2 regions of the Streptomyces sp. NBC_01116 genome follow, and region 2 is predicted to be linked to the other one. Evidence: riboswitches for the same ligand, from Rfam matches in the RefSeq annotation. Region 2 holds a riboswitch; the other holds the start of a gene.
The links. A riboswitch is a leader RNA that binds a small molecule or an ion and turns the genes downstream of it on or off. The one in region 2 is predicted to bind glycine.

Region 1: it holds a riboswitch for glycine, as region 2 does, so the genes downstream of both, gcvP (aminomethyl-transferring glycine dehydrogenase) here and gcvT (glycine cleavage system aminomethyltransferase GcvT) in region 2, are expected to answer to the same signal.

What each region holds. Positions count from the first base shown of each region.
Region 1 covers NZ_CP108644.1:1,157,600-1,168,994, reverse strand. Annotated here, with positions in the region: gene OG245_RS04920 (DNA polymerase IV) at 1-1,112, shown strand, start outside; gene OG245_RS04915 (PRC-barrel domain-containing protein) at 1,034-1,405, opposite strand; glycine riboswitch at 1,538-1,635, shown strand; gene gcvP (aminomethyl-transferring glycine dehydrogenase) at 1,829-4,714, shown strand; gene OG245_RS04905 (DUF5999 family protein) at 4,818-5,021, opposite strand; gene OG245_RS04900 (hypothetical protein) at 5,351-5,935, opposite strand; gene OG245_RS04895 (glutamate--cysteine ligase) at 6,420-7,925, shown strand; gene OG245_RS04890 (hypothetical protein) at 7,980-8,333, opposite strand; gene OG245_RS04885 (CPBP family intramembrane glutamic endopeptidase) at 8,863-9,642, shown strand; gene OG245_RS04880 (PhzF family phenazine biosynthesis protein) at 9,691-10,512, opposite strand; partial or broken gene OG245_RS04875 (MFS transporter) at 10,587-10,835, opposite strand; gene OG245_RS04870 (RidA family protein) at 10,997-11,392, opposite strand.
Region 2 covers NZ_CP108644.1:6,140,582-6,151,976, forward strand. Annotated here, with positions in the region: gene OG245_RS27140 (L-serine ammonia-lyase) at 1-729, opposite strand, end outside; gene glyA (serine hydroxymethyltransferase) at 985-2,244, opposite strand; gene gcvH (glycine cleavage system protein GcvH) at 2,264-2,641, opposite strand; gene gcvT (glycine cleavage system aminomethyltransferase GcvT) at 2,799-3,923, opposite strand; glycine riboswitch at 4,098-4,195, opposite strand; gene OG245_RS27160 (AAA family ATPase) at 4,371-5,063, shown strand; gene OG245_RS27165 (enhanced serine sensitivity protein SseB) at 5,136-5,906, shown strand; gene OG245_RS27170 (enhanced serine sensitivity protein SseB C-terminal domain-containing protein) at 6,142-6,888, shown strand; gene OG245_RS27175 (ABC transporter substrate-binding protein) at 7,317-8,987, shown strand; gene OG245_RS27180 (ABC transporter permease) at 9,073-10,077, shown strand; gene OG245_RS27185 (ABC transporter permease) at 10,079-11,041, shown strand; gene OG245_RS27190 (ABC transporter ATP-binding protein) at 11,048-11,395, shown strand, end outside.

The sequences.
Region 1 (11,395 bases), 5.0 Mb from region 2:
CCGACGACGCGGCGTCGGCCCGTGCGACGGGTGAGGGGCTGCGGGTGGCGATCCGCGCGGTGACCGGCCTCAGCGGATCCGTCGGACTGGCCGGTTCCAAGATGCTCGCCAAGATCGCCTCCGAGGAGGCCAAGCCGGACGGGCTGCTGCTCATCGAGCCGGGCACCGAGCGCGAGCTGCTCGCTCCCATGTCGGTGCGCACCCTGCCGGGGGTCGGACCGGCCACCGGCGACCATCTCAGACGCGCCGGGATGACCACGGTCCACGACCTGGCCGAGGCGGGCGAGGCGGAGCTGGTACGGCTGGTCGGCAAGGCCCACGGCCACGGGCTCTACCGGATGGCGCTGGGGCTCGACGACCGGCCGGTGGTCGCCGAGCGGGACGCCAAGTCCGTATCGGTGGAGGACACCTTCGACGTGGACCTGCACGACCGGGTGCGGGTGCGGGCCGAGGTGGAGCGGCTGGCGGTCCGGTGTGTGGAGCGGCTGCGCGCCGCCGACCGTTCGGGGCGCACGGTGGTCCTGAAGGTGCGCCGCTACGACTTCTCCACGCTGACCCGCTCCGAGACGCTCAGAGGCCCCACGGACGACCCCACGGTGGTCCGTGAGGCGGCGGGGCGGCTGCTGGAGTCCGTCGACACCACGGGCGGCGTACGGCTGCTGGGCGTCGGCGTGACGGGGCTGGCCGACTACACCCAGGAGGACCTGTTCGCCCAGGCCGCCGACGCCCGGGAGCTCGCCCGGCGGGTCGAGGCGGAGGACCGGGCGGCACCTGTGGAGGGCGGCGGGGGGAACGCGCCGGCGGAGCCCGAGCCGGAGGGCGCGGAGCTGCTCGCCGCGCGGCTCTGGCCCGCCGGGCACGACGTGCGCCACGAGGAGCACGGGCACGGTTGGGTGCAGGGGAGCGGCGTGGGCCGGGTCACCGTCCGGTTCGAGGAGCCGTGGAGCGCACCCGGCCGGGTGCTGACGTTCCGCGTCGACGATCCGCTGCTGCGGCCCGCCGACCCGCTGCCGCTCGTCCGTGACGCGGCCGACTACTCCTCCTGGCCCGCCAGCCTGCCGAAGTCCCGGTCGCGCGCCGGCTCTCCGGGCGACGAGGAGTCCAGCCCGTAATGGCGGTAGAGCTGCAGTTCCTGCTCGGGCGAGAGATGCCGGCCGACGCCGAAGTCCGGCGCGCCCTTGATCAACGCGCGGTCGAAGGGGACGCGCAGCGCGTCCTCGACGAATTCGCTGGGCTCCAGGGGGACGAAGGCGTCCCTGCTGAACAGGCCGGTGCGGACGGCCGCCCACTCGGGCACACCCGTCGCGTCGTCGAGATAGACCTCATCCACCGTTCCGATCTTGGCGCCCTTGCGATCGAATGCCTTGCGGCCGATCAGGCGGCGCGGATCGATATCGGTCTGCACGGTGCCTCCCACTGGTCGCAGCTGCTCAGGGTGGACGCTGCCGCTCCACCAGCACCACACAAGTGCAGATCCGTGGCGTCGGCCACTCGAGGATTGCCGCACGGTGGCCGCTGGTAGGCTGACAGTGGCTGCTGACCCCGTGCGGGAGAGTCCTCCGGTGCAGAATCCGGAGGCGCCGAAGGAGCAACTCCTCCCCGGAATCTCTCAGGCCCCCGTACCGCACGGACGAGGTCACTCTGGAAAGCAGGGCGATTCCGTGCGGGCGCAGGCCCAGGCGGACTCGACCCTCACCGACGGTGAAAGTCGGCACGCCCCCGGGCGGGCCGGTGAAGCTCTCAGGTTGAGATGACAGAGGGGGAGGCCGTTCGGGCACCCGCGCCGTGGTGCCCCTCGCAGGTCGTGACAGACCAGGAGGCCTCCACCATGACCCCCCGTCGCACTCCGCTCTCCCAGCTGGAGCAGGGCATTCCGTTCGAGCAGCGCCACATAGGGCCCGACGCCGGAGCCCAGGCGAAGATGCTCGCCCAGGTCGGCTACGGCTCCCTCGACGAGCTCACCGCCGCCGCGGTGCCCGACGTGATCAAGAGCGCGGAGGCCCTGAACCTTCCGTCGGCGCGCACCGAGGCGGAGGTCCTGGCCGAGCTGCGGTCGCTGGCCGACCGCAACGAGGTGCTGGCCCCGATGATCGGCCTCGGCTACTACGGCACCTTCACGCCGCCCGTCATCCTGCGCAACGTCATGGAGAACCCCGCCTGGTACACGGCCTACACCCCGTACCAGCCGGAGATCTCCCAGGGCCGCCTGGAGGCCCTCCTCAACTTCCAGACGATGGTCGCCGAGCTGACCGGGCTGCCCACCTCCGGCGCCTCGCTGCTCGACGAGGGCACCGCGGCCGCCGAGGCGATGGCCCTCGCCCGGCGCGTCGGCAAGGTCAAGAAGGGCGTCTTCCTGGTCGACGCCGACACCCTGCCGCAGACCGTCGCGGTGATCGAGACCCGCGCCGAGCCCACCGGCGTCGAGGTCGTCGTCGCCGACCTGAGCGACGGCATCCCCGCCGAGATCGCCGAGCGCGGCGTCTTCGGCGTGCTGCTCCAGTACCCGGGCGCCTCCGGCGCCGTGCGTGCCATCGAGCCCGTGATCGAGCAGGCCCACGGGCTCGGCGCGATCGTCACCGTCGCCGCCGACCTGCTGGCCCTCACGCTCCTCACCTCGCCCGGCGCGCTCGGCGCGGACATCGCGGTCGGCACCACCCAGCGCTTCGGCGTCCCGATGGGCTTCGGTGGTCCGCACGCGGGCTTCATGGCGGTCCGCGAGAAGTTCGCCCGCTCCCTGCCCGGCCGCCTCGTCGGCGTCTCCGTCGACGCCGACGGCAACAAGGCCTACCGCCTGGCCCTCCAGACCCGCGAGCAGCACATCCGTCGCGAGAAGGCCACCAGCAACATCTGTACCGCGCAGGTCCTGCTCGCCGTGATGGCCGGGATGTACGCGGTCTACCACGGCCCCGACGGGCTGCGGACGATCGCCCGGCGCACCCACCGCTTCGCCGCGATCCTGGCCGACGGCCTCCGGAGCGCCGGCGCCGACGTCGTGCACGGCGCGTTCTTCGACACCCTGACCGTGCGGGTGCCCGGCAAGGCCGCCGGCATCGTCGCGGACGCCCGGCAGCGCGGGGTCAACCTCCGCCTCGTCGACGCCGACCAGGTCTCCATCGCCTGCGACGAGACCACCACCCGTGCGCAGGTCTCCGCCGTCTGGGCGGCCTTCGGCGCCGAGGGCGACATCGAGGCGCTGGACGCGACGGTCGCCGACACGCTGCCCGAGGGCCTGCTGCGCTCCGACGACATCCTGACCCACCCGGTCTTCCACCAGCACCGCTCCGAGACCGCGATGCTGCGCTACCTGCGCAGGCTCGCCGACCGTGACTACGCGCTGGACCGCGGCATGATCCCGCTCGGCTCCTGCACCATGAAGCTGAACGCGACCGCCGAGATGGAGTCGATCACCTGGCCCGAGTTCGGCGCGCTGCACCCCTTCGCCCCGGCCGAGCAGGCGCAGGGCTTCCTCACCCTCATCCGTGAGCTGGAGGAGCGCCTCGCCGAGGTCACCGGCTACGACGCGGTGTCCCTCCAGCCCAACGCCGGTTCCCAGGGCGAGTTCGCGGGTCTGCTGGCGGTCCGCGCCTACCACCGCGCCAACGGCGACGACCAGCGGACCGTCTGCCTCATCCCGTCCTCCGCGCACGGCACCAACGCCGCCAGCGCCGTCATGGCGGGCATGAAGGTCGTCGTGGTGAAGACCGCCGACGACGGCGAGGTCGACATCGCGGACCTGCGGGCCAAGATCGAGCTGCACCGCGACGAGCTGGCCGTGCTCATGATCACCTACCCGTCCACGCACGGGGTGTTCGAGGAGCACGTCGCCGACATCTGCGGCGAGGTGCACGACGCGGGCGGCCAGGTCTACGTCGACGGGGCCAACCTCAACGCGCTGGTCGGGCTGGCCAAGCCCGGCAAGTTCGGCGGCGACGTCTCGCACCTGAACCTGCACAAGACCTTCTGCATCCCGCACGGCGGCGGCGGCCCCGGCGTCGGCCCGGTCGGCGTCCGCGCTCACCTCGCCCCGTACCTGCCCAACCACCCCCTCCAGCCCGCCGCGGGCCCGGAGACCGGTGTGGGCCCGATCTCGGCCGCCCCGTGGGGCTCGGCGGGCATTCTGCCGATCTCGTGGGCGTACGTCCGCCTGATGGGCGGCGAGGGCCTCAAGCGGGCCACTCAGGTCGCCGTGCTGGCCGCGAACTACATCGCCAAGCGCCTGGAACCGCACTTCCCGATCCTGTACAACGGCCCGGCCGGTCTGGTCGCGCACGAGTGCATCGTGGACCTGCGCCCGATCTCCAAGGCGACCGGCGTCTCCATCGACGACGTGGCCAAGCGCCTGATCGACTACGGTTTCCACTCGCCGACCATGTCGTTCCCGGTGGCCGGCACGCTGATGATCGAGCCGACGGAGAGCGAGAACCTCGCGGAGCTCGACCGGTTCTGCGACACCATGATCGCGATCCGTACCGAGATCGAGAAGGTCGCCTCGGGGGAGTGGAGCGAGGACGACAACCCGCTGCGCAACGCCCCGCACACCGCGGCCGCGCTCGGCGGCGACTGGGACCACGGCTACAGCCGCGAGGAGGCCGTCTTCCCGGCCGGAGTGTCCGCCGCGGACAAGTACTGGCCGCCGGTGCGCCGCATCGACGGGGCCTTCGGCGACCGGAACCTGGTCTGCTCCTGCCCCCCGCTGGACGCGTACGACGACTGAGACGGACCGCGGGTGGGCGTGCGCCGTGAGCGGTGCACGCCGGACATGCGTCGGGGCCGGTGCGGAGATCTCTCCGGGCCGGCCCCTGTTCGTTCGCCCGTCCTCAGGCGGCCTTCACCACGCCGGCCGCCAGTGGCCGGTGCGGGGCGATGATCTGCCCGTCGGGCAGCAGTTCGCCGGTGTCCTCGAAGAGCAGGACGCCGTTGCACAAGAGGCTCCAACCCTGCTCGGGATGGTGGGCCGTCAGGCGGGCGGCCTCCCGGTCGGGTGAATCGGCGGTGGGGCAGGGTGGCTGGTGCTGGCACATGGATGGGTTCTTTCGCTGCGTCGAGTCGAGTGTCCTGCGGCTGGATGAGGTGTTCATGGCCGCCCCCCGTATCAGTCGGTCCGGTCCCAGTGTTGCCCTACGGGGAAGATTCCGCAGGGATTTCGCTGCAGCACCCGTACTCCTCCCATGACGCATCACCCGCGCGGACGGTTCACCGCAATTGCACTGTCCCTTTGGGTGGTTCGGGGTGGCCGGATGGAGCTAGTCCGAGTGGGCAGCAGAGCGCCCCCGCAGTGACCCCTTCCCCGCCCGGAGTTCGGGCGGGGTCAGGATCGCCGCGGGGGCGCTCTGCCGGGGCGGCGCTCCGGTCAGGCGGAGCTGAGGAGCGGGCCGGGGGTCACGCGCAGCGAGATGACGGGCAGCAGGTCGGCGACCCGGTGCGGGCGGTGGGCGGCGATGCCCGGCGGGGCCGGCGCCAGCGGCACCAGGACGTCCGTCGGCAGGAGCACCCCGCCGGCGGGATCGGCCTCGGTGTCGCCGTGCAGCCAGAGGGTGAGCATGTACAGCTCCGGGATGGACAGCAGCCGGGCCTGGCAGGCGGTGGCCGACGCCTCCGCCTGCCGGACCGCCAGCTCGGTCGAGGCGAGGTAGGGCCCCTCGAAGAAGTGCGAGAAGGTCCAGCCGTCGGGGGTGAGCACGGTGTCCGCCGCGGCGACCGCGCGGCCCTCGCTACGGATCAGGAAACGCCAGGCCGCCAGGCGTGTCAGCGGTGCGGTCCCGGTGGGCGCGATCCGGTCCAGCACATGTACGGGAAGCGGTAGTTCGGGGCTCGGCGGTCCCTGGACGGACCGGAGAGCGGACGTGCGGGCCTCGCGGACGGCGGTGGGAGAACCGAGGGCCGCGAGAACACTGCGCAGGGCGGGCGCGGGAGCCGGGGGAACATGCAGCGGCATAGTGGGACGCCTCTCACTTCGGAGACACGGTGACGCTTGGGCGGGTGCAGACGGCGCTGTCGGCATGTGGGCCTGAGACGGCCGGTGACGGGCGAGTCGTATCAACTCTCTGCCTCGTTGAGCGGAGTTTATATGACGCGTGTTCACATAGTGTTTCCACTAGCGGTCGGAGATATGCCGCGCAAGGCCTCATCCGGCCTTCGAGTCGCGGTATTCCGGGTGATTTGATCTGCCGTCCACGGCCCCGACCTGGCACCCTTCGGGCGGAGCGGTCGGCCGAAACTCGTCGGCGTTTTCGTCGTGCATACTCCGATCGAATATGTGGAGGACCGTATGCCACCGGAATGTGCCCCAGGTCTCCTTCAACCATACTATCGGGTATCGGAGTGTCGTGGGGGCGTTACGGATCACTCCCGCTGGGCATTATCGATCGTGATGCGAGCGGCCTGGGCCGCGGGCCGCCCACTGGAGGAAGGACCCCTCGATGGGGGAGAAGGTCGTGGCGGAAGCCGTTGACCTGTCCAGTCGACAGGCGTACCGAACCAAGCTCAACCAGTGCCTGGAGGGGCTGGGCAGACTCCTGGCGGAGCGGAGGTTCGACCGTCCGCGGAACCTGATGGGGCTGGAGATAGAGCTGAATCTCGCGGGTTCCGACGGGATGCCCCGGATGATGAATCAGCAAGTGCTCCAGCGCATCGCGAGCCGCGATTTCCAGACCGAACTGGGGATGTTCAATCTCGAAGTGAATATCGTCCCGCACCGTCTCGGCGGCCGGGTATTCGATCAGCTCGCGGAGGAGTTGCGGACCGGCCTCGCCTATGCCCACCGCAAGGCGGGGGAGGTGGACGCCGGGATCGTGATGATCGGAATCCTGCCCACGCTGGGAGAGCACGACGTGGTGTCCGCGAATCTCTCGGACGTGGACCGCTACACCCTGCTCAACGATCAAATGGCGGCCGCCCGGGGGGAGGATTTCCTCCTGGATATCGAAGGCGTCGAGCGATTGGTCTGCACCTCGCCCTCCATCGCCCCGGAATCGGCCTGCACCTCGGTGCAGCTGCACCTCCAGGTGACGCCGGCCCGGTTCGCCGACGTGTGGAACGCCGCCCAGGCGATCACGGGTGTCCAGATCGCGCTGGGCGCCAACGCCCCCTTCCTCTTCGGCAAGGAGCTGTGGCGGGAGTCCCGGCCGCCGCTCTTCCAGCAGGCCACCGACGTACGGCCGCCGGAGGTGGCGAACCAGGGCGTGCGCCCCAGGACCTGGTTCGGGGAGCGCTGGATCGGCTCCGCCCGCGAGCTCTTCGAGGAGAACCTGCGCTACTTCCCGCCGCTGCTGCCGATCTGCGACGACGAGGATCCCCTGAAGGTGCTGGACGAGGGCGGGGTGCCCGAGCTGGCCGAGCTGGTGCTGCACAACGGCACCGTCTACCGCTGGAACCGCCCGGTGTACGGGATCGCCGACGGCGTTCCCCATCTGCGGGTGGAGAACCGCGTGCTGCCCGCCGGGCCGACGGTCACCGATGTGATCGCCAACGCCGCCTTCTACTACGGACTCGTACGGGCGCTCGCCGAGGAGTCGCGGCCGGTGTGGAGCAGGCTGCCGTTCGAGGCCGCCGAGGAGAACTTCACCGAGGCCTGCCGGCACGGCATCGAGGCCGAGCTGCTCTGGCCGCGGTCGGGCCGCGCCGGCGGGCTGGCCAGGATCCCGGCCGTACAGCTGGTGCTGGAGGAACTGCTGCCGCTGGCCGCCGCGGGGCTGGACGCCTGGCACATCGAACCGGCCGACCGGGACCGCTACCTCGGGGTGATCGAGGAGCGCTGCAGACGGCGCGTCAACGGGGCGTCCTGGCAGGTGGCCACGTACCGCCGGGCCCTGGGCGCCGGACTGGGGCGGGACGCGGCGCTCGCGGCCACCACGCGCCGCTACGCCGAGCTGATGCACGCGGGGGAGCCGGTCCACACCTGGCCGGTGGGCTTCCCGGCGCCCTGAGGCAGGCGTGGAGCCGGGCGTCGGCGACGGGCCCGGCTCCGGCTCCCGGCCCGGTCACTCCCGCGCGGCGATCCCGTACTGCCCCGCCGCCACGATGGCCTGGAGGATCACCGCCTGGATCTCGGCCGGGTCACTCACCTCGTAGCCGTCGCCGGTGACCCGCGCGATCTCCGCGACCTCGTCGCGGTCCGCGTCCGGGCCCACCGCGATCGCGATGACCGGGACGGGGCGCTCCGGGTCGCGGAGCGCCTTGAGCTCCGCGACGAGCCCGCTCCGCGTGATGCTCCGCTCGTCCTGGTTCGAGCCGTCGGTGAGGATCACCAGGGCGTTGAACTTGCCCTTCCGATACGCCGACCGGGCTTCCTCGTAGGCGGTCGGGCAGCCAGACCTGGAAGTCGGGCTCCACATCGCCCGCCGCGAGGGATTCGGCGACCTCGTGCGAGTCGCGGGCCAGCACCTCCACGGCAAGGCAGCGGCCGTCGATTCTCATCTCGTCCGCCGGGGCCCGTTCGGCTATGGAGCGAACAGCGGGGGCGATGTCCGGGGAGGCCACCAGGGCCAGACGCACGGCCGGGTCCTCGCAGGACCGGGAGAACGACAGCAGACCGGCCTTGGCCGCCACGGCCGTTCCCGTCGCCACGGTGAGGACGAGGAGGGTGGCGATGGCGACCGTGCGGCGCCGGCGCCGGGGGGCTGGGGAGGTCCCGGGGTCCTTCCGCCGCGTGGCTGTCGGGCAAGCTATGACGTCCCATGCCGGTGGCGCCCCTCGTTGAGGATGAAACAAGGAAAAGGGGGACCGCACCATCAGTGATGGTGGTCGTCCCCCGGCCTGTCGCGCATGATCTTCGTACCTCTATTCGAGACCCTAGTGCGGCGGTCGGTGGGATAAGACGTGATTGCAGAACAAAAGGCAGGTGTACAGGTGGAGGCCGGGCGCGTGGCTGATTCTTTTCCCCAAGAGGCCGTGTCACGAAGGATCCTGCGGTCCGAGGTGGTGCTGGTCCTGGCGCTCTCGCTGGGCGCCAGCGCGGTGTCCGCCCTTATCAGTTTTGTCGGATCGCTGACGAAACCCGGAGGTTTGAAGGATCAGGCGGCGACGCTCAACGGCTCGTACGCGCCGGGCCGCCCATGGCTTGATCTGTCATGGCAAATGTTCGGAATCGCAACGGCTCTGGTGCCGGTCGCGCTGGTCGCACACCTGCTGATCCGGGAAGGAGCGGGGCTGCGGGCCATCGGGTTCGACCGCACGAAGCCCTGGTTCGACCTCGGCCGGGGAACCCTGGTCGCGGCCGGCATCGGCAGCGCCGGCCTCGCCTTCTACCTGGTGGCCCGCGCCACCGGATTCAACCTGACGGTCGTTCCCGAGTCCCTGCCCGAGGTCTGGTGGAAGTTCCCCGTACTGATCCTCTCGGCGATCCAGAACTCCGTGGTGGAGGAGGTCATCGTCGTCGGGTACCTGTTGCGCAGGCTCGGGCAGTTGGGCTGGACGCCGATGGCCGCGCTGGTGGCGAGCTCCGTGCTGCGCGGGTCGTACCACCTGTACCAGGGCATCGGCGGCTTCATCGGCAACGTGGTGATGGGCGTCGTCTTCGTGCTGCTCTACCGGCGGTGGGGCCGGGTGGGTCCGCTGGTCGTCGCGCACGCGCTCCTGGACATCGGGGCGTTCGTCGGATACGCCCTGCTCGCGGGCCGGGTCGACTGGCTGCCGACGCCCTGAGCGGGGCGCTGTCGGGGCGGGGGGTGCTCGGCGCACCCCGGCGCGACGTCAGAGCGCGGTGAGCAGTTCGCCGTCGATCACCGTGACCGCCGCGCCGGTCAGCAGCGTGCGCTCGCCGCGCAGCCCGGTGCGGACCCGTCCCGAGCGGGCGGACGCCTGGAGGCCGGTGAGGTCGTCGCGGCCGAGGCGGGCCGACCAGAAGGGGGCCAGTGCGGTGTGGGCGCTGCCGGTGACCGGGTCCTCGTCGATGCCGACGCCGGGGAAGAAGCCGCGCGAGACGTAGTCGTAGCCCCGGGCGGGGTCCTCGGCGGCGGCGGTGGCGATGACACCGCGCCGGGAGTGGGCCACCAGCGCGGCGAAGTCCGGGGCGAGCGCCCGTACGGCCGCCTCGTCGCGGAGCTCGACCAGCAGGTCGCCGATGTGCTCACCGGTGGCGTGCACCGAGACGGGGTCCGCCCCGAGGGCGTCGGCGAGGCCGTACGGCACCGGCTCCTCGGTCAGCGGGGAGGTCGGGAAATCGAGGGTGAGGGTGCCGTCCGCGTGAGCGGTGGAGCTCAGGATCCCGCAGCGCGCGGCGAAGCGCACCGGGCCCGTGGCCAGGCCCGTGGTGTGCAGGACGTGAGCGGTGGCGAGCGTCGCGTGCCCGCACATGTCCACCTCGGTGGCCGGGGTGAACCAGCGCAGCGCCCAGTCGGCCGTGCCGCCCGGCGGCAGCGGGTGGGCGAAGGCCGTCTCGGAGAGGTTCACCTCGGCGGCGATCTCCTGAAGCCGTTCGGCGGCCGGGAACGTACCGCCGTCCAGCAGGAGCACGCCGGCGGGGTTTCCGGAGAAGGGGCGGTCGGTGAACGCGTCGACGATGCGAATCCTCATGGGGCGACCGTAGAGCGGACGAGCGGAGACGGGCCAAGGCCAATTCCGGGTGTCTGGCCCCTGCCCGTCCGTCATCACCGGCACGCCCGCGGCGCCGGAAGCTCCCGTCCCAGCCGTGCGAGCGGGGGCGCCGCCATCAGGACCGGCGACAGCATCATGCCCGCGGCCGTCACCAGAAGGTCGGTGCGCAGACCCCACTCCTGCGCGAGGAGGCCGCCGAGCAGCGAGCCGAGCGGAGTGAACCCCATGCCGACGAAGGTGATCGTCGCGGCGGCGCGCCCCTGCATCCCGTCCGGTGTGGCGGCCTGCCGCACAGCCCGCACGAGGCGACCGGCGCCGACAGCAGCGACACCAACGCGCCGCCGAGCGCGGACCGCCGACGGCGCTCCTCGGCGTCCGCGATGCGAAGCACCGGAAAGTCGGCTCACCGCCCGTACCGTTCCCGCCGGTTGGTCGGCGGGAACGGTACGGGCGGTGAGCAGCCTCACGCGACGGCGGTGCCCTCGACCTCGACCAACTGGCCGGGGACCGCCAGTCGCGTCACCCCGAGCAGGGTGCTGGCCGGCGCCACCCCGGCCGCGCCCAACCGCCCCGCCAGCACGCCGTAGTGCTGGAAGAGCAGATCGACGTCGGTCGTGTAGACGTTGAGGCGGACGAGGTTCGCGAGAGACATGCCCGCCTCGCTCAGCACAGCCTCCAGGTTGTGGACGCTCAGGGCCAACTGCGCAGCCATGTCCCCGTCGTGCTGAGGTCTGCCGTCGTCGCTCATCGCGGTCTGACCCGAGATGTACAGGGTCCGGGTCTGCCCGGAGACGACTTCACCCTGGTTGAAACCCAGGTCCGTCGACCAGGTCACCGGGTTGACGGTCGTTCGTTCCAGCGC
Region 2 (11,395 bases):
GCGGCGGACCTTGAGGCCGCCGGGGAGGATGCCCTCGCGGGACATGCCGCGCGAGACACAGGCCTGCATGACGCGCCAGATGTCCAGCAGCCCGGAGCGGATCTCCGCCTCGGTGCGCCAGGCCAGTTCGTTCTCCAGCATCATCGAGGAGATCGAGAGACCGGTCTCGCGGGAGAGGCGCAGCAGTTCGTCGCCGGTGCGGAAGGGGTGTTTGAGGACCGTGTCGTCCGGGACGATCGGGTTCTCCCCGGCCACCGCGTCCTCGTCGACGACGAAGCCGCCGCCGACCGAGTAGTACGTCTTCTCCAGGACCGGCGCGCCCTCGGCGTCGTACGCGAGGATCGTCATGCCGTTGGCGTGGTAGGGGAGCGCCTTGCGGCGGTGCAGGACCAGGTCCGCGTCGAAGTCGAACGGGATCTCGTGCATGCCCAGCAGGTTGATCCTGCCGCTGCCGCGGATCTCCTCGACCCGGCCGTCGGCGGACTCCACGTCCACGGTCTGGGGCGACTCGCCCTCCAGGCCGAGCAGGACCGCCTTGGGCGTGCCGTGCCCGTGGCCGGTCGCGCCGAGGGAGCCGTACAGCTCGGCCCGTATCGAGGCGGTGTGCGCGAGCAGGCCCTCGTTCTTGAGGCGGCGCGCGAACATCCGGGCGGCGCGCATCGGGCCCACCGTGTGGGAGCTGGACGGGCCGATGCCGACCGAGAAGAGGTCGAAGACCGAGATGGCCACGGGAGAACTCCTTGAGGTTGGAAGACGCCGTTGTCTGCCTGGGTGGTGCGGGAACGGGCCGGGTGGTGCGGAACGGGCCGGGGTGGGGCCCGCGGGTCAGCAGGTCAAGCGGGTCGAGCAGATGAGACGGGCTGGCGGGTCAAGCGGGTCAAGCAGGGCAAAACGTGGCGCGGGGGACACGGGTCGGGGCACCGCGCTCACTCTCTTCAGTGTGCGCGGTGCCCCGTCCGAACGTGCGGAACCGCAGGCCAGGTGTTACTTCAGGCCGGGGTACAGCGGGAACTTCTCGGCCAGCGCGATCACGCGGGCCTTGAGGTCGTCCGCGTCGTAGGACGGCTTGAGGGCGGCGGCGATGATCTCCGCGACCTCCGTGAAGTCCTCGGCGCCGAAGCCGCGGGTGGCCAGCGCCGGGGTGCCGATCCGCAGGCCCGAGGTGACCATCGGGGGACGCGGGTCGTTCGGGATGGCGTTCCGGTTGACCGTGATGCCCAGCTCGTGGAGCCGGTCCTCGGCCTGCTGGCCGTCCAGCTCCGAGTTGCGCAGGTCGACCAGGACCAGGTGGACGTCGGTGCCGCCGGAGAGGACGGATACGCCCACCTCGGTGACGTCCGGCTGGACCAGGCGCTCGGCCAGGATCCGCGCGCCGTCCAGGGTGCGCTGCTGGCGCTCCTTGAACTCCTCGCCCGCAGCGATCTTGAACGAGACCGCCTTGGCCGCGATCACGTGCTCCAGCGGGCCGCCCTGCTGACCCGGGAAGACCGCGGAGTTGATCTTCTTGGCGAGCTCCTGCGTGGAGAGGATCACGCCGCCGCGCGGACCGCCGAGGGTCTTGTGCGTGGTGGTGGTGACGACATGGGCGTGCGGCACCGGGTTCGGGTGCAGACCGGCCGCGACCAGGCCCGCGAAGTGCGCCATGTCGACCATCAGGTACGCGCCGACCTCGTCCGCGATGCGGCGGAAGGCGGCGAAGTCCAGCTGGCGCGGGTAGGCGGACCAGCCGGCCACGATCAGCTTCGGCTGGGACTCCTTGGCGAGGCGCTCGACCTCCTCCATGTCCACGACGCCGCTCTCGTCGACGTGGTACGGGACCACGTTGTAGAGCTTCCCGGAGAAGTTGATCTTCATGCCGTGGGTCAGGTGACCGCCGTGGGCCAGGTTCAGGCCCATGATCGTGTCGCCCGGCTTCAGCAGCGCGAACATCGCGGCGGCGTTCGCCTGGGCACCGGAGTGCGGCTGCACGTTCGCGGCCTCGGCGCCGAACAGGGCCTTGATCCGGTCGATCGCGATCTGCTCGACGACGTCGACGTGCTCGCAGCCGCCGTAGTAGCGGCGGCCCGGGTAGCCCTCGGCGTACTTGTTGGTGAGGACGGAGCCCTGCGCCTCCATGACGGCGACCGGAGCGAAGTTCTCCGAGGCGATCATTTCGAGGGTGGACTGCTGACGGTGGAGCTCGGCGTCGACAGCGGCGGCGACGTCCGGGTCCAGCTCGTGGAGGGAGGAGTTCAGAAGCGACATCAGGGGGTCCCTTAAGGTCTCAGTTGCCGGAGAACGCGGTGTACTCGTCGGCGGAGAGCAGGTCGGCCGGCTCCTCCGCGACGCGCACCTTGAACAGCCAGCCGCCCTCGAAGGGAGCGGAGTTCACCAGCGAGGGGTCGTCCACGACGTCCTGGTTGGCCGCCGTCACCTCACCGGTCACCGGCGAGTACAGATCGCTGACGGACTTGGTCGACTCCAGCTCGCCGCAGGTCTCGCCCGCGGTCACCGTGTCACCGACCTCCGGGAGCTGGGCGTAGACGACGTCACCGAGCGCGTTGGCCGCGTACTCCGTGATGCCGATGGTGGCCACGCCGTCCTCGAGGGCCGACAGCCACTCGTGCTCCTTGCTGTACCGCAGCTGCTGGGGGTTGCTCATAACCTGAATTCTCCTGTACGCGGGGGAGTGCTGGTGAACGGTGGTCTTACGGTGTGAGACGGGGGAACGTCACTTCCGTGACGTCCGCGCGCGCGTTGCTCCGGTGGCGCCCGCGCGCGGTCGAGAAGGTCCGGTTACCGCCGGTCCTTCCGGAATGTCACTTCTGGCGCTTGTAGAACGGCAGTGCGACGACCTCGTACGGCTCGTGCGTGCCGCGGATGTCCACGCCCACGCCCTCGGTGCCGGGCACGGCGAAGGCCGCGTCCACGTAGGCCATGGCGATCGGCTTGCCCAGCGTCGGGGACGGGGCGCCGGAGGTGACCTCGCCGATCACCTTGCCGTCGGCGACGACGGGGAAACCGGCGCGCGGGACCCGGCGGCCCTCGGCGATCAGGCCCACCAGCTTGCGCGGCGGGGCGGACTCGGCGCGCTCGGCGGCGGCGGTCAGGGCCTCGCGCCCGACGAAGTCGCCCTCCTTCTCGAACTTCACGACCCGGCCCAGGCCCGCGTCGAACGGGGTGAGCGCGGTCGTCAGCTCGTGCCCGTACAGCGGCATGCCCGCCTCCAGGCGCAGCGTGTCCCGGCAGGAGAGCCCGCAGGGGATCAGGCCGTGCGGCGCTCCGGCCTCGGTCAGCGCCCGCCAGAGCTGCTCGGCGTGCTCGGGCGCGACGAAGAGCTCGAAGCCGTCCTCGCCGGTGTAGCCGGTACGGGCGATGAGCGCCGGGACCCCGGCGACCGTGCCCGGCAGGCCCGCGTAGTACTTCAGCCCGTCCAGGTCGGCGTCGGTGACGGCCTTCATGATGGCGGGCGACTCCGGGCCCTGGACCGCGAGCAGCGCGTACGCGTCCCGGTCGTCGCGCACCTCGGCGTCGAAGCCCCCGGCCCGGGCGGTCAGCGCGTCCAGCACGACCTGCGCGTTGCCCGCGTTGGCGACGACCATGTACTCGTTGGCCCCGCTCTCGCCGAGCCGGTAGACGATCAGGTCGTCCACGATCCCGCCGTCCTCCTGGACGATCATCGTGTAGCGGGCCCGGCCGCTGCCGACGGTGGCGATGTTGCCCACCAGCGCGTAGCTCAGGAAGGCGGCGGCCTCGGGCCCGGTGACGGTGATCTCGCCCATGTGCGACAGGTCGAAGAGACCGGCCCGGGTGCGTACGGCGTTGTGCTCGTCGCGCTCACTGGCGTACCGCAGGGGCATGTCCCAGCCCGCGAAGTCGGTCATGGTGGCGCCGAGCGAGCGGTGCAGGGCGTCGAGGGCGGTGAGACGGGGGGCAGTGCTCATGGATACGGCTCCAGGGCATGACGACGTCAGGACGAATCCTCCCCATCTGTCATCGGAACCTGAGAGGTTCGCCGATAGCCCCTGACGGGGTATGCCCCTGGAGGGCGCCCCGGATCAGGGGGCTCGGCTTGCACCTTGGGTGGAGCCGCGGAACGGCTCGCTTTTCAGATCTGCCTCATCCACGCGGTACGGGGCCTGAGAGATTCAAGGGAGGATCTTGCTCCTTCGGCGCCCGGCTCACACTGTGGCCGGAACTCTCCCGCGCGGATTCGAACGGCCGGTATGCAGTTGGCGGGGTCATCATCGCATGCATTGGGGGAGAGTGGGGGGTCCGCTCCCCACGCAGGTGAATACGGCTACAACAGGCCCTGTGACGGTTGTGCCTCATTGCCTTTTCTTTACACTTCAGAGGCAGGCGTGGGGGACACGACGGCAGGGGGATGGGCGATGACGTTGCAGCGGTCGGCACCGACCGCGGGGGTCGCCAACGGCGCGATGCCCGCACAGCCCGGCGCTCCCGTGCGGGAGCTGCTGACGGAGGGCGCGCCGGTGGTACGCGACCTGCGCGGGCGCACCAGCCATGCCCCGTACGGCCTCGACCTCACCGCAGGTGACGTCGTCGTGGTCTCCGGACTCCCCGGCAGCGGGAAGTCGACCCTCATCCGCCGGGCGGTGCAGGGCCGCGCCATCGACTCCCAGAACACCCGGGACGGCTGGGCCGCCGCCCTGCCCGGTTTACTGCCCTACGCCCTCTACCGCCCCCTGGTCCGCGCCGCGCACTACCTCGGCCTCTGGAACGCCCTGCGCTCCGGTGAGTCCGTCGTCGTGCACGACTGCGGCACCCAGACGTGGGTACGCCGCTGGCTGGCCCGGCACGCCGTGAGCCGGGGCCGCACCCTCCACCTGATCCTGCTCGACGTGACGCCCGAGGTGGCGCGGCAGGGGCAGCGCGAGCGTGGGCGCGGGGTCTCCGGCTACGCCTTCGCCCGCCACCGGCACGCGGTCGCCCGGCTGCTCCGCGACACCGAGCAGGGGCTGCTGCCCGCCGGCTGCACCTCCGCGGTGCTGCTTGACCGCGAGGCCGCGGGAGCGCTCGACCGGATCTCCTTCACGGCCGCCGGGACCTCCGCCGCCCGCTGACGGTTAAGGTGCTGGCCTGAGCAGAGGGCCGCCACGGCGCGGCCGAAGCGGTGGAGAGAGGGCCCAGAGGCAGTGGACATTCCGGCACCCGCACCGGCGCACCCCCAGCAGGGGTGGCCCGCCAACGAGCTCGAAGAGGTGCTGACGGCCTCGCTCGGCGTCCCCGACGCGGGCGGCCGCCTCGTCGAGGTGCTCGGCCGCAGCTCCGTCTGGGTGCCGCTGCCCAACGGCGGCACCCCCGCGAGCGCGGACCTCGACCTGCCGATGATGGAGATCGACGGCGCGGCCTTCGTCCCCGTCTTCAGCTCCGAGGCCCAGTTCCTCAGCTGCGTCGGCAGCCACATGTCCTTCACCGTCGCCCCCGCCCGCGACTTCGCCCGGGGCCTGCCCCCGCAGGTCGGCATCGCCGTGAACCCGGGCGGCGCGGTCGGCATACCGCTTCCGCCGCCCGCCGTCGCCGAGCTGTGCCGGGCCGGCCGCACCGCCCTGGACGGGCCCGCCACCGGCGGCCGGGTCCGGCTGTTCGAGCCGGACTGGCAGCACGACCCGGTCGACTTCCTCACCACCGTGTCCGAGGAGTTCGAGGCCACCGGAGTGGTGAGCACCGCCCGCCGGGCGCTGGCCAGCATCGAGGGCGGCGACCCGGTCCTCTTCGTCGGCGTCGAGTTCGCCACCTGGGACGGCGCGGGACAGAGCGCGCCCATGGACGCCATCGGCCGCGCGCTCGGCCGGGTCCAGACGCCCTGGCCGGTCAATCTGGTCCTGCTGGACGTGGCGGACGACCTGGTCGGCGACTGGATGCGGGAGAAGGTGCGCCCGTTCTACCGCCGCGTGGGCCACTGACCCACCGGCACGACGCCCACTGACGACCGGGGAAGGCAGCCGGGCGACGGTGCCGCCGGACCGTGGCGTCAAGTCGGTGTCAGAAGTGGCGCATAAGCTGGTTTGATGGCGTGGTCGCTCCCGTGCGCCCGGGAGCGACCACGCGAACGCGACGGACCGACACGCGACGGATCGACGAGGGGCGGAACCCAGGGTGAGTGCGTCAGGCACTGCGGCGGCCGGGAAGGTCGAGCACATGCTGCGCCAGGTGACCCCCGGGCGTTACGACGCCTACGAGGCGCTGCTCGCCGCGGTCGCCGAGGGCCGGATCTGGATGCTGCTCTGGCACGGCACGGCCGGCTCACCGGACGCCCAGTACGGCAACATGGAGATCGACGGCCTGGGCTACGCCCCCTGCGTCACCTCAGCCCAGGAGCTGTCCGCCAGCGGCTGGAACCGCGCCCACGAGCTGGTCACCGGACGCGACATCGCCCGCTCCCTGTTCCCCGACCGCTGGGGTATCTGGCTCAATCCGCACGCCCCCGGGGGCGGCGTCGGCATCCCCTGGCTCGACCTGCGGCGCATCGCCACCGGCCTGGACCGGCTGCCCGCCGGACCGCTCCGGCTCTCCGACCCCACCATCGAACTCCCGCAGTTCTACGCCCTGCTCACCCAGAACGCCCACCGCACCCCCGCGATCCGCTCCCTGCGCCGCGCCTGGGTGCACCCCGCGGTCGGCGTCCCGTATCTCGCGATCGGCCTCGACCTCTACGACACCGGACGCGCCTCCGTCGAATCGGTGCGCGAGATGATGCGGCAGTCGGTCGGGGCGGTCCCCGAGGGGCTGCCCGTCTCCACGGTCGCCCTGTCCGACGAGTACGACCCGGTCGGCATGTGGCTGCGCGCGAACGCCCGTCCGTTCTACGACCGCGAGGCGCACGCCCCCGCGGGCCCGCCCCCGGCCGCCGCCCCCGGCTACGGCTACCCGCCCCTTCCCCGCTGACTTCGAAGGGTCCGCTGACCCCGGAGAGGCCCGCCGATCCCGGAAGGGCCCGCCGGGCGGCCCCGGTCGGCCCGCTCAGGGCTCCTTGACGGCGTTCAGGCGCGTGACCTCCGCGGCGTAACCGGCGGTGCGCGGCGCGGACGTGCCGGAGGCGTACAGCGCGGTGCCGACCGCCGGGCAAGCCAGCGGAGGCGGACCGGGGCGGCGCGGTCGGGACCGGCTCGCCGCTCGTGGTCACCCTCCGTCGAACACCCTTCGATGTCCGGCTTGTTAACTTCCCCCGTGAGGATGTCCCGGAACTGGACGGTTTGTTAACTGTCCGGGTCTCGACTAGGTCTCACCGCTATCCGGACTGTTCTCTTGCGGCAGGCACCGTCTGTAGTGTGCGGCCATCAAAGCTCACCACATGGCGAACCAGGGGTGGACCCATGCGCATATTCAAGTCCCGGGCTGTCCGGGCGATCACGACAGCGGTCGCTGTCGGCCTGATCGCCACGGGCTGTTCCAGCGAGCGGGACGAGGGCAACTCCAAGGGGGGCGACAAGGACACGTTCGTCTTCGCCGGAGCCGGTGACCCCGGTTCCCTCGACCCCGCCCTCGCGAGTGACGGCGAGACGTTCCGTGTCACCCGTCAGGCCTTCGAGGCGCTCCTGGAGCACGAGCCCGGTGGCAGCAAGCTCGTCGGCGGCCTCGCGGAGAAGTGGTCGAGCGACCCGGCCGGCAAGGTCTGGACGTTCAACCTGCGCCAGGGCGTGAAGTTCCACGACGGCGAGGCGTTCAACGCCGCCGCGGTCTGCGCGAACTACGACCACTGGTTCAACTGGAAGGGCACGTACCAGTCCAGCGCGGTCTCCTACTACTGGCAGACCATCATGGGCGGGTTCGCGAAGAACGAGGACGCCGAGGCGCCCAAGCCCAACTACAAGTCCTGCACGGCCAAGGACGACAACACGGCCGTGATCGAGGTGAACGAGCCCTCGGCGAACCTGCCGGGCGGGTTCTCCCTCCAGGCGCTGGCGATCCACTCGCCGAAGGCCATCAAGGAGTACGAGAAGCAGGACGCGAGCGCCAAGGGCGACGCGATCACGTACCCCAAGTACAGCCAGGAGGCCGGCACGGTCGCCGGCACCGGCCCGTACAAGATCACGAAGTGGAACAAGGGGAACAAGGAAGTCTCCCTGACCCGCTTCGACGGCTACTGGGGCGACAAGGCCAAGGTGAAGAACCTGGTCTTCCGCACCATCTCCACCGAGGAGACCCGCCGCCAGGCGCTCCAGGCGGGTGACATCGACGGCTACGACCTGGTCGCGCCGGCCGATGTGACGACGCTGGAGAAGGAGGGTTACGAGGTCCCGACCCGTGACGTCTTCAACATCTTCTACATCGGGATGAGCCAGTCGGCGAACCCCGCGCTGAAGAAGCCCGAGGTCCGTCAGGCGATCACGCACGCCATCGACCGCGAGAACCTGGTCAACACCCAGCTGCCCGAGGGCGGCAAGGTCGCGACCCAGTTCATGCCCGACACGGTCGCCGGCTACTCGGACAAGGTGAAGACGTACCCGTTCGACACCGCCAAGGCGAAGGACCTCCTCAAGCAGGCCGGTGCGGAGAAGCTGAGCATCGACTTCTGCTACCCGACCGAGGTCACCCGCCCGTACATGCCTGCCCCGCAGGACATGTTCGAGCTGATGAAGGCCGACCTGGAGAAGGCCGGCATCACCGTCAAGCCGAAGGCCATGAAGTGGGCCCCGGACTACCTGGACGCCACCGAGGCGGGCTCCTGCGCCCTGCACATGCTCGGCTGGACCGGTGACTTCAACGACGGCTACAACTTCATCGGCACCTGGTTCGCCGGACCGGACAAGCAGTGGGGCTTCAAGGACCAGAAGGTCTTCGACGCCGTGAACGCCGCTTCCGAGGTCACCGACCCGGCGGCCCGCACCGAGGCCTACAAGAAGGCCAACGAGGTCATCGCGGAGTACGTCCCGGGCGTGCCGATCTCCTCGTCGCCGCCGGCCATCGCGTTCGCCAAGAACGTCAACCCGCCGAAGGTCTCCCCGCTCACGCAGGAGGACTTCGCCGAGGTCTCCTTCAAGTAATCGCACACCAGCGGGTCCGCCCGGCCACAGCAACCAGGTGGCCGGGCGGACCCGCATCGACGCACGTGAGAAAGGGGCATGCGGGGTGCTGCGACTCGTCGTAAGAAGACTTCTCCAGCTCATTCCCACCCTGCTCGGCCTGTCGGTCCTGCTGTTCCTCTGGCTGAACCGACTGCCCGGCGGACCCGCCACAGCGATCCTGGGCGAGCGGGCCACCGAAGCCGAAGTAGCGAGAATCAACCGGGCACTCGGGCTCGACGAGCCGGTCCACGTCCAGTACTGGCGCTTCCTCAAGCGCATCTTCGAGCTCGACCTCGGAACCTCCACCCAGACCGGCCAGCCGGTGTGGGACGAATTCACCCGCGCCTTCCCCGCCACGGTGGAGCTGAGCCTCGCGGCGATCCTGATCGCCGTCGTCGTCGGCATCCCGATGGGCTACCTCGCGGCCAAGCACCGCGGTGGCTGGCTGGACGTCGCCTCCGTCTCCGGATCGCTGCTCGGCATCTGCATCCCGGTCTTCTTCCTGGCCGTGCTGCTGCGCGGGATCTTCTCCGTACAGCTCCAGTGGTTCCCGAGCCAGGGCCGCCTCGACTCCGGCCTCAACGCCACCGACGTCACCGGATTCGCCGTCCTGGACGGCCTGTTGACCGGTGAGTTCGACGCGAGCTGGAACGCGATCATGCACTTGATCCTGCCCGCCGTCGCGCTCGCCTCGATCCCGCTCGCCGTCATCGTCCGGATGACCCGCGCCAGCGTGCTGGAAGTGCTCGGCGAGGACTACATCCGCACCGCCGAGTCCAAGGGCCTCGACAAGAGGACCGTGCGCGGGCGCCATGTCCTGCGCAACGCCCTGCTGCCCGTGATCACCGCGGTCGGCCTGCTGACCGGCAGCCTGCTCTCCGGTGCGGTGCTCACCGAGTCCGTCTTCGACTTCGGCGGGCTGGGCTCCTTCATCCGTACGGCGATCGACGGCCGCGACTATCCGGTCCTCGTCGGGTTCATTCTCTTCATCGCGATGGTGTACGTGCTGATCAACCTGCTGGTCGACCTCGCGTACAGCATCATCGACCCGAGAGTGCGGGTGCACTGACGTGACGATCCTGACCAACAAAGCGGACAAGGTCGACCGCCTCGCCGAGCTGACCCAGAGCTCGGAGACGGTCACCGGAACCAGTCTGTGGCGCGAGGCGTTCCGCCGGATGCGCTCCAGCAAGATGGCGATCATCGGCGCGGTCATCATCGGCGCGTTCGTCATCGTCGCCATCGTCGGACCGATGGTGGCCCCGCACGGCGCCACCGCGCAGAACTGGCGCAGTGAGGTCTTCCCCAACCAGGGCAAGTTCGTCGGCATGCGCGGCGAGAACTGGTTCGGCCTGGACCACCTGGGCCGCGACATGTTCTCCCGCTGGCTCGTCGGCGCCCGGCAGACGCTGCTCGTCGGTGTCGTCTCCATGCTCATCGGGCTGATCGTCGGCGCGCTGGTCGGTGTGCTCTCCGGAGCCGCCGCGACCCTCGGCGGCAAGGTCGGCCGGCGCGTCGACACCGTGATCATGCGCTTCACCGACATCATGCTGTCGCTTCCCTCGCTGCTGCTCGCGGTCTCCATCGCCGCGGTCCTCGGCCAGTCGCTGACCACCGTGATGATCGCCGTGGGTGTCGTCCAGATCCCCATCTTCGCCCGCCTGCTGCGCGGTTCGATGCTGGTCCAGGGCGGCGCGGACTACGTGCTCGCCGCGAAGGCGGTCGGCATCCGGCGCAAGCGGATCGTGCTCACGCAGATCCTGCCGAACTCGCTGAGCCCGGTGATCGTCCAGGCCACGCTGAGCCTGGCCACCGCGATCATCGAGGCCGCGGCCCTGTCCTACCTGGGCCTCGGCAACCCCGACCCGGCCGTGCCCGAATGGGGCGTGATGCTCTCCCAGGCGCAGCGCTTCTTCGACAACGAGCCGATGATGGCCGCCTACCCGGCCATCGGGATCATCATCACCGCCCTCGGCTTCACCCTGCTCGGCGAGGCCATGCGCGAAGCCCTCGACCCGAAGTTGCGAGGCTGAAGTCCCATGTCACTGCTCTCCGTTGAGGAACTCAGCGTCACCTTCACCGCCCGCGGCCGCAAGGACGCCACGGCCGTGGACGGTGTCTCCTTCGAGGTCGACCAGGGCCAGGTCGTGGGCCTGGTCGGCGAGTCGGGCTGCGGCAAGTCCGTCACCTCGCTCGCCCTGATGGGCCTGCTGCCCCGCAAGGGCGTGCGCGTCGGCGGCCGTGCCGAGTTCGACGGTCGGAACCTGCTGACCATGAACGAGCGCACGCTGCGCGACCTGCGCGGCAGCCAGCTCGCGATGATCTTCCAGGACCCGCTCTCCTCGCTGAACCCGGTCGTCCCCATCGGGATCCAGGTCACCGAGATC